DNA from 3 places in the Microbacterium sp. ZXX196 genome. Region 3 is predicted to be linked to each of the others. Evidence: predicted binding sites of a transcription regulator. Region 3 holds the regulator's gene; each other region holds the start of a gene.
What was found. The regulator HrcA, encoded in region 3, represses chaperone genes, less so after heat shock. The targets are predictions, from matches to a motif close to TTNGCACTCGNNNNNNNCGAGTGCNAA.

Region 1: the regulator HrcA is predicted to act here: its motif matches at 1,731-1,757, upstream of groES (co-chaperone GroES).
Region 2: the regulator HrcA is predicted to act here: its motif matches at 1,871-1,897, upstream of groL (chaperonin GroEL).

Annotation. Positions count from the first base shown of each region.
Region 1 covers NZ_WMEE01000012.1:11,707-14,978, forward strand. The annotation lists gene GJQ66_RS10055 (ABC transporter ATP-binding protein) at 1-504, shown strand, start outside; gene GJQ66_RS10060 (class I SAM-dependent methyltransferase) at 508-1,707, opposite strand; gene groES (co-chaperone GroES) at 1,845-2,141, shown strand; gene GJQ66_RS10070 (mechanosensitive ion channel family protein) at 2,245-3,272, shown strand, end outside.
Region 2 covers NZ_WMEE01000003.1:164,423-167,694, reverse strand. The annotation lists gene GJQ66_RS04165 (DUF2332 domain-containing protein) at 1-526, shown strand, start outside; gene GJQ66_RS04160 (DUF3263 domain-containing protein) at 574-858, shown strand; gene GJQ66_RS04155 (LytR C-terminal domain-containing protein) at 881-1,426, shown strand; gene GJQ66_RS04150 (cold-shock protein) at 1,546-1,749, shown strand; gene groL (chaperonin GroEL) at 1,934-3,272, shown strand, end outside.
Region 3 covers NZ_WMEE01000004.1:227,370-230,641, reverse strand. The annotation lists gene GJQ66_RS06225 (16S rRNA (uracil(1498)-N(3))-methyltransferase) at 1-70, opposite strand, end outside; gene dnaJ (molecular chaperone DnaJ) at 76-1,188, opposite strand; gene hrcA (heat-inducible transcriptional repressor HrcA) at 1,265-2,296, opposite strand; gene hemW (radical SAM family heme chaperone HemW) at 2,343-3,272, opposite strand, start outside.

The sequences.
Region 1 (3,272 bases), on a different contig from region 3:
CGCGGCGTGGGCTTCATCCCTCAGACGAACAACGTCTTCCCCTCGCTGACGATCGAGGAGAACCTGCAGATGGGCGTCTTCCAGAACCCGAAGCTGTTCTCCGAGCGCGTGGGCGTCGTCACGGAGATCTTCCCCGACCTCGCGGGGCGCCTGAAGCAGCGCGCGGGCGGGCTCTCCGGAGGCGAGCGCCAGATGGTGGCGATGGGGCGCGCGCTCATGATGGATCCGAAGGTCCTGCTCCTCGACGAGCCCTCGGCGGGCCTATCCCCCGTCCGCCAGGACGAGGCCTTCCTCCGCGTCAGCGAGATCAACAAGGCGGGCGTGACGTGCATCATGGTCGAGCAGAACGCGAGGCGCTGCCTGCAGATCTGCGACCGCGGGTACGTGCTTGACCAGGGCCACGACGCCTACACGGGGTCGGGGCGCGACCTGCTCCACGATCCCAAGGTCACGGAACTGTACCTCGGTACGCTCGGCGCGGAGCAGAACGCGCCGCGCGGCTGAGATTCAGGCGCGCGGGACGCGGTCGGCGAGGATCGCGACCCGCGCGTCCCCGACGCGCGCGAGGATCAGCGTCCCCTCCTCCGGGCCGCGCAGCTTCAGCTTCTGGCGGAGGGCGGCCGGGTCCACGTCGACGCCGCGCTTTTTGATCTCGAGCCGCCCGATGCCGCGCTCGCGGAGCGCGCGGGACAGGGCCTTCGGATCCGCGGGCAGCTCCTCGCGCACGCGGAAGCTCTGCACGAAGGGGCTCGTGACTTCGGCGTCGCCCGTGAGGTAGGCGATGCGCTCGTCGACCGGGCCCGCGCCGAGCGCGCGCGCGACGTCGCCGACGAGCCGCGCGCGGATGACCGCGCCGTCGGGCTCGTGCACGAAATCGCCAAGGCCCCGCGCGGGCTCGTCCGGGGTATCGGCCGGGGCCGTGAGCTCGTGCGCGGCGCCGCCGCGGATCACGAGCGCCGCGCGGCCGACGCCGGGCCGCGCGAGCGCGCCCGACCAGCACACGAGCTCGAGGGTGGATCCGTCCACGCTGATCCACTGCGCCTCGCCGCCGGCGGGGAGCGCGTCGCGGTCGTGGGCGGGGCCGAGCTTGATGCCGGTGGGGAGGCGGCCGGCCGCCTCGTACGCCCAGTCGAGCGGGGGCGAGTAGTCCTCGGAGCGCACGCGCCGCGTCTCGGCGTGGCCGGCGGTGCGACGCGCGGGGTCGAGCCACAGCCCGTCGAGGCCCGCGAGATCCTGCTCCTCGGCCCGCCCGTGGACGACGCGCGTGCCGACGTCGCGGAACGGCGCGAGGTTGTACGCGGCGAGCGCAGCGGTCACCTCGTCGGCCTCGACGGCCGTGACCGCGATGCCGAGGGAAGACAGCGCGAGCGCGTCGCCGCCGATGCCGCACCCGAGGTCCGCGACGCGGGACAGGCCCGCCGCCCGGAACCGCCCCGCGTGGTGCGCCGAGACGGACATGCGCGTGGCCTGCTCCAGGCCCGCGCGCGTGAAGAGCATCCGCCGGGAGAACTCGCCGAACTTCGCCTCCGCGCGGCGCCGCAGCCGAGCCTGCCCGACGACGGCAGAGACGAGCTCGGGCGCGTGGCCCGCGCGCCGCAAGCGCGACACGGTGCCGGCCACGTCGGCCTCCGCCGCGCCGGCGTCGAGCTCGTCGAGCAGGCGGAGCGCGGCGGGCGTCAGGAGGGCGTCGAGCTCGGCGGAGTCCATCTCCCCAGCGTAGGCGGGGCGCGCTGGCACTCACGTTGCATGAGTGCCAGCGAGCCGCCTAGACTGACCATTAGCACTCTCGGGGTGAGAGTGCGAACCTTACGTCTTCTGTCAGGACAGGAAAGCAGAGGTACACCGTGTCGGTTTCCATCAAGCCGCTCGAGGACCGCATCGTCATCAAGCAGGTCGACGCCGAGCAGACCACCGCAAGCGGTCTCGTCATTCCCGACACCGCCAAGGAGAAGCCCCAGGAGGGCAAGGTCGTGGCGGTCGGACCGGGTCGCATCGACGACAACGGCAACCGCGTCCCGCTCGACGTGGCCGTCGGCGACGTCGTTCTGTACAGCAAGTACGGCGGAACCGAGGTCAAGTTCGGCGCGGACGAGTTCCTCGTGCTCTCGGCCCGCGACGTTCTCGCGGTCGTCGAGCGCTGAGGCTGACGATCTCCTCGGAACCCCGGATGCGTGGCATCCGGGGTTTCGTCGTTTCCGGCCGCGGGTTCGCGAAACGTCGGCGGCCGTCCCTACGCTGGACGGCATGGATGACACGATTACCGACGACATCGCCGAGGCGGTGACGACCAACTTCTGGACGGCGTGGGCCGCGGTCCTCATCGCCGGGGTGTCCGCCGTCCTGATCGGCTTCGCGCTCGCCTGGCTGTTCCGGTTCATCATGACGCGCCTCGGCCGGCGCCACGCCGCCTTCCGCGAGCTGGCGGCGCGCTTCCCGAAGGCCGTGTTCGCCGTGGTGACGGTCATCGCGTGGCGCGCGACGATCCCCGCGTTCATCCCGGACGGCTATGACGGCATCGAGACGACCGCGCGCTTCGTCCTGAACCTCGCCGTCATCGGCGTGGTGGGCTGGATCCTCGCGAAGGTGGTGGTTTTCCTCATCGACGGCGCGATGCGTCGCCAAGAGGCCACAAGCGCGGATCCGTTCGTTCTGCGTCGCCGCCGGACCCAGATCCGCATGCTGCGCCGCCTCGTGATGGCGATCGTCGCGGTGCTCACGGTCGCGGCGATGCTCCTCACGATCCCGGGCGCCAGCGCCTTCGGGGCGTCGCTGCTCGCCTCCGCCGGTGTCGCCTCGATCGTCGCCGGTCTCGCGGCCCAATCGACCCTCGGCAACCTCATCGCGGGCATGCAGCTCGCGTTCTCCAACGCCCTGAAGGTGGGCGACACGGTCGAGGTCGACGACGAGTTCGGCACGGTCGAGGAGATCACCCTCACCTACGTCGTCGTCCAGATCTGGGACGACCGGCGCCACGTGCTGCCCTCGACGTACTTCACGACGACGCCGTACACAAACTGGACGCGCAGCCAGACGGCCGTCACGGGCACGGTGTTCGTCGAGGCCGACTACACGGTCGACGTGCCCGCCGTCCGCGCCGAGCTGGAGCGGATCCTCGACTCCTCCCCCGACTGGGACCGCCGCAGCTGGGGCCTCATCGTGTCCGACGCGACGGGCGGCGTCGCGCAGCTGCGCGCGACCATGACCGCCGCCGACGGCGACGCGATCTGGAACCTGCGCTGCAAGGTGCGCGAGGAGCTCGTGGCGTTCCTCGC
Region 2 (3,272 bases), on a different contig from region 3:
ATCCGGTCCCGTCGTGCTGACCTCCGAGCTGCGCGGGGGCCTCGCCGCACCCGAGCGGATCCCCGAGATCGTCTGGCGGGCGGGCATCGACCCGCAGCCCCGCGACGCGCGTCGCGGGGAGGACCGCGCGTGGATCGAGGGCCTCGTCTGGCCGGGCGAGGACGAGCGCGCGCGGCGGATCGCGGGCGCGCTCGACATCGCGGCGGCGAATCCGCCCGAGATCCTCGCCGCGGACGCGGCAGAGGAGGGTGTACTCGCGTCGCTGGCCGCCAGGGCGCCCGCGGACGCGACGCTCGTCGTCACGACGCCGGGCGTGCTTCCGCACCTGCCCCGTCCCGCGCGCGAGCGCCTGATCTCCCAGATCCGCGACCTGGACGCCCGGTGGATCACGATCGATCACCCGCGCCTCCACGACGCGTGGACGGCGCCGATCGACGCGGAGGCGTGGCCCGGGTTCGTGCTCGCCCTCGACGGCGCCCCGATCGCCGCGACGGATCCGCTCGGTGGGTGGATCGCGCCCGCCTGACCGCGTGTCTGGGCGGACGCGCGGGGGAGGGCGCATACCCTCGAGACATGTCTGACGTGCACCTCGGCGCCCCACGTCCCGGGGCGGAGCAGGGCGGGCTCGACGAGCGCTCGCGCGCCATCCTCGCCTTCGAGGCGGAGTGGCCGCAGCACGACGGCGCCAAGGAGGAGGCCCTCCGCGCGCGCTTCGGGATGGAGCCCGCGCGCTACTACCAGGTCCTCGCGCGCCTGACGGACGACCCCCGCGCCCAGGCGCACGCGCCGCTGCTGATCGGCCGGCTGCGCCGCCTGCGCGACGCCCGCGCAGCGCGCCGCGCGCGGCTGCTCCATTGACGGGCCCGCTACCATGACCCGCGTGCCGCAGACCGACTTCCCGCAGGACCGCTTCGACGACGTCGACGAGGACCCCGCGCGGGTCGGCGCCCACCGCGCGCCGCGCCCCCGCTTCCGGTGGGTCGTCGTGCTCCTGTGGTGGCTCCTCGTTGTGGCGGTGCTGACCGGGGCGGGGATCCTGGCCTTCCTCGCGCTGTCGAGCACCGACTCGATCCGCCTCCCGTCGTCGAGCCAGACGGCGGTGGCGACGCCCTCCCCGTCGGAGATCGACACCTCGTACACGGTCCTCGTCCTCAACGGAACGGCGGACGCCGAGGCGTCCGCCGCGGTGCAGGAGGCGGTGCGCGACGCGGGGTGGGACGAGAGCGACATCGTCCCCCTGAACTCCGACGTCAACGACTTCCAGCACACGACGGTCTATTACGCAGACGCGGAGGATCAGGCGGCCGCGCAGGGCCTGGCCGACGCGCTCGAGATCGACGTCGTGCAGGAGAACGACGAGTTCGCGGCGATGAGCGACGGCGGCCTCACGATCGTCGTCGGCCTCGACCGTGTTTCGGAAGAGTAAACACCTCGCGTCAGCGCCGTCAATCCTTCGCCGATCGGCCGGAAACCGCGGATCCGCGCGGATAGCATCGCTCCCATCCCCGGCGCCACGCCGGGAGGTTCGCAGCACCAGGAGTGAGCATGACGCAGGGCACCGTGAAGTGGTTCAACGCCGAGAAGGGATACGGATTCATCACCGTCGACGCCGACGGGAAGGATGTCTTCGTGCACTACTCCAACATCGAGATGAGCGGCTTCCGCGTTCTCGAGGAGGGGCAGGCCGTGGAATTCACCGTCGGCTCCGGCCAGAAGGGGCCGCAGGCCGAGACCGTCCGGGTCGTCTGAGACTCCCCCTCATCGTCGCGCCGCCGGCGCCTCGCGTGAACCCACGCGAGGCGCCGGCGGCGTTCGTGCGGCGTCCGCGCGAAGAGGTTTGCACTCTCCCTGGTCGAGTGCCAGAATGCTCTTAGCACTCAGTGCGACTGAGTGCTAAAGACCACACGCCTACGTCCGGGAGGGACGACAACACATGGCAAAGATGATCGCTTTCGACGAGGAGGCCCGCCGTGGCCTCGAGCGCGGCCTCAACCAGCTGGCCGACGCCGTCAAGGTGACGCTCGGCCCGCGCGGCCGCAACGTCGTGCTGGAGAAGAAGTGGGGTGCCCCCACGATCACGAACGACGGTGTGTCGATCGCCAAGGAGATCGAGCTCGACGACCCGTACGAGAAGATCGGCGCGGAGCTCGTCAAGGAGGTCGCGAAGAAGACCGACGACGTCGCCGGCGACGGCACGACGACGGCCACGGTCCTCGCGCAGGCGCTCGTTCGTGAGGGCCTCCGCAACGTCGCGGCCGGCGCTGACCCCATCAGCCTGAAGCGCGGCATCGAGAAGGCCGTCGCGGCCATCACCGCCGAGCTGCTCGCGAACGCCAAGGAGATCGAGTCGAAGGAGGAGATCGGCGCGACCGCCTCGATCTCCGCCGCCGACCCCGAGATCGGCCAGCTCATCGCCGAGGCGATCGACAAGGTCGGCAAGGAGGGCGTCGTCACGGTCGAGGAGGCTCAGGCCTTCGGCACCGAGCTCGAGCTCACGGAGGGTATGCGCTTCGACAAGGGCTACCTGAACCCGTACTTCGTCACGGACCCGGAGCGCCAGGAGGCCGTCTTCGAGGACCCGTACATCCTCATCGCGAACCAGAAGATCTCGAACATCAAGGATCTCCTGCCCGTCGTCGAGAAGGTCATGCAGGCGGGCAAGGAGCTCGTCATCATCGCCGAGGACGTCGAGGGCGAGGCGCTCGCGACGCTCGTGCTCAACAAGATCCGCGGCATCTTCAAGGCCGTCGCCGTCAAGGCGCCGGGCTTCGGCGACCGCCGCAAGGCGCAGCTCCAGGACATCGCCATCCTCACGGGCGGCCAGGTCATCACGGAGGAGGTCGGCCTCAAGCTCGAGAACACCGACCTCGAGCTGCTCGGCCGTGCGCGCAAGGTCATCGTCACGAAGGACGAGACGACGATTGTCGAGGGCGCCGGTGAGGCGTCGGCGATCGAGGGTCGTGTGACGCAGATCCGCCGCGAGATCGACGCGACGGACAGCGACTACGACCGCGAGAAGCTCCAGGAGCGCCTCGCGAAGCTCGCGGGCGGCGTCGCCGTCATCAAGGCGGGTGCCGCGACGGAGGTCGAGCTCAAGGAGCGCAAGCACCGCATCGAGGACGCCGTTCGCAACGCGAAGGCGGCCGTCGAGGAGGGCATCGTCCCCGGTGGTGGCGTCGCGCTCCTGCAGGCCGCCTCGACCGCGTTCGCGAAGCTCGAGCTCGTGGGCGACGAGGCGACCGGCGCGAAGATCGTGCGCGTCGGCATTGAGG
Region 3 (3,272 bases):
CGCCCTCGAGGGCGAGCGTTCCGCCCTGTGCCGCGCCCGCGGCGCCGGGAACCACGAAGTGCAGCGCCACGGCGATCAGGCCCCGCGGAACTTGTCGCGCAGCTTCGAGAACAGGCCCTGCTGGTGCTCGGCGAGGCGCGGATCCGGCGCCTTCGTACGCTTCGCGAGCTCCTCGACCAGCTGGCGGGTCTTGCCGTCGACGCGCGTGGGCGTGACGACCTGCACCGCGACGCGCAGGTCGCCGCGCTTCTTCGTGCGCAGCCCGGTCACGCCGCGTCCGTCAATGCGGAGGACATCGCCCGACTGCACGCCCGCCCGGATCTCGAGGTCGACGGCCCCGTCGAGCCCGTCGATCGCGGTCGTCGTGCCGAGGATGGCGTCCGTCATGGACACCTCGAGCGTCGCGAGCAGGTCGTCGCCCTCGCGGCTATAGACGACGTGCGGTTCGACGTGTACCTCGACGTAGAGGTCGCCGTTCGGGCCGCCGGCGGGGCCGACCTCGCCCGATCCGGGCAGCTGCAGGCGCAGGCCCGTCTCGACGCCAGCCGGGATGTCGAGCGCCACGGTGCGACGGGAGCGGACGCGCCCCTGCCCCTGGCAGGCGGGGCACGGGTGCGGGATCGTCGTGCCGTACCCCTGGCACGCGCCGCACGGCTGCTGCGTGACGACGTTGCCGAGCAGGCTCCGCACCTGGCGCTGGACGTGCCCGGATCCGCCGCACACGTCGCAGCGCTCCGGCTGGGTGCCCGGCTGGCAGCAGGATCCCTGGCACGTCTCGCAGACGACGGCCGTGTCGATCTCGACGTCACGGTGGGTGCCGAAGACAACGTCGCCGAGCTCCAGGTCCACCCGTACGAGCGCGTCCTGGCCGCGCTCGCGCCGTGAGCGGGGGCGCCCGGAGCGCCCGCCGGACGCGCCGCCGCCGAAGAACGCCTCGAAGACGTCGCCGAAGCCGCCGAAGCCGGCACCGCCGAATCCCGCCTCGTCGCCGCCGGAGTCGTAGCGCCGGCGCTGCTCGGGGTCGCTCAGGACCTCGTAGGCGTGCGTCACGCTCTTGAACTGTTCGGCCGCCTCGGGGCTGGGGTTTACGTCGGGGTGCAACTGGCGCGCCAGCTTGCGGTACGCCTTCTTGATCTCGTCGCTGCTCGCCTCGCGCGAGACGCCCAGCACGTCGTAGTGGTCTGCCACAGTCGCCTTTCCGCGGGATGCCCGCGTGCCTATCGTGATTCTCCGGCCCGGGGCCGGACGGGTGAACCCGCCGTCGTCAGCGGCGGTCGTCTTCTTCCAACATGCGGGTGAGGTAGCGCGCCACGGCGCGCGCGGCCGAGAGGTTGCGCGAGTAGTCCATTCGCGTCGGACCCATGAGCCCGATGCGGGCGGATCCGACCGCCGCCTCGTACTCGCTCGCGACGATGGACGCCTCGCCCAGCCCGAACGCGGCGTTCTCGCGCCCGATACTCGTGGCGAGCCCGTTGTCGTCGGCCGCCATCTCGCTCATGAGGCGCAGGAGCGTCACCTGCTCCTCGATCGCCTCCAGGAGCGGGTGGATGCTACCGCGAAAGTCGTCCTCGCGCCGCGCGAGCGTGGCGCTGCCGGCCATGACGAGCCGGTTCTGCCGGAACTCGTCGAGCTCGTCCTCCACGGCGGCGCCGATCGCCGCGAGGGTCCGATCCGCCGGGCCGGCGGGCGCCGCGGCGCGCGCCGCGCGGATGCGGTCGGCCGCGTCCCCGACGGGCAGGCCGATCAGGAGAGGCTTCAGCCGCGCGGACACGGCCTCGAGCGCCGCCTCGTCGGCCGGGGCAGGCAGGATCGCGATGCGCTGCGAGACGCGGCCCGTGTCGGTCACCATGATGACGAGCACGCGGCGCGCGTCGAGGAGGACGAGCTGGACGTGTGTGACGGTCGCGCGCGCGAAGGACGGGTACTGCACGAGCGCGACCTGGCCCGTGAGCTGGGTCAGCAGCCGAACCGTCCGCGCGAGGAGGTCGTCGAGGTCGTGCGGGTCCGCCAGGAAGGTGGAGATCGCCGTGCGCTGCGCCGGCGACAGCGGGCGCACGTCCGACAGGTGGTCGACGAACGCGCGGTATCCCTTGTCGGTCGGGACGCGCCCCGAGGAGGTGTGGGGCTGGGCGATCAGCTCCTCCTCCTCGAGGAGGGCCATGTCGTTGCGGATCGTCGCGGCGGACACGCCGAACGCGTGGCGCTCGACGATCGAGCGGCTGCCGACCGGCTCGCGGGTGTCCACGAAGTCCTGGACGATCGCCCGAAGCACCTGCAAGCCCCTGTCCGTGACCATGGCGCGTCCTCCTCCCACTGGCACTCGTTCGCGTCGAGTGCCAATTCTAGTCGTCGTCGGTGAGTGCGCGCACGACGGCGTCGGCGAGGAGCCGACCGCGCCGCGTGAGCACGACGCGCCCGCCGATCGCGGCGACGCCGTCCACCAGCCCATCCGCGACGAGCGACGCGACCCGCCGCCGCGGGCCCGGTGCGAGGGCGGCGACCGGCATGCCCTCGCGGATCCGCGTCTCGAGGAGCACGCGCTCCAGCGCGCGCTGGTCGGCGTCGGGGGTCTCGCGGCCCGCGGCCGGCGACGATCCGCCCGCCAGCCGCTGCGCGTACGCGGCGGGATGCTTGACGTTCCACCACCGCAGGCCGGAGACGTGGCTGTGTGCCCCCGGGCCGAAGCCCCACCAGTCGGCGCCGCGCCAGTAGGAGAGGTTGTGGCGCGAGCGATGCGCCGCGCCCGTCGCCCAGTTGGATACCTCGTACCACCCGTACCCCGCGCCCTGGAGCAGCTCGTCCGCGAGCTCGTACATGTCGGCCTGGAGGTCGTCGTCGGGCGCGGGCACCTCGCCCCGGGCGATCTGGCGGGCGAGCTTCGTGCCCTCCTCGAGGATGAGGGCGTACGCGGAGATGTGATCCGGCGCGTGCGAGATCGCCGTCTCGAGCGACGCACGCCAGTCGGCGAGGCTCTCCCCCGGCGCCCCGTAGATGAGGTCGAGGCTCACGTCGAGGCCCGCCTCGCGCGCCGCCCGCACCGCCACGCCGACGTTCTCGCGGTCGTGCGTCCGGTCGAGCGCCGCGAGGACGTGCGGCTCGGAGGACTGCATGCCGATCGACATCCGCGTGACCCCCGCCCGGGCGAGCTCCGCCGCGACGGCGTCCGTCACCGTGTCGGGGTTGGCCTCGACCGTGACCTCGGCGTCGTCCGCGACCCCGAACGCGTCGCGCACGCCGTCGAGCATCCGTGCGAGATCTCCGGCGGGCAGGAG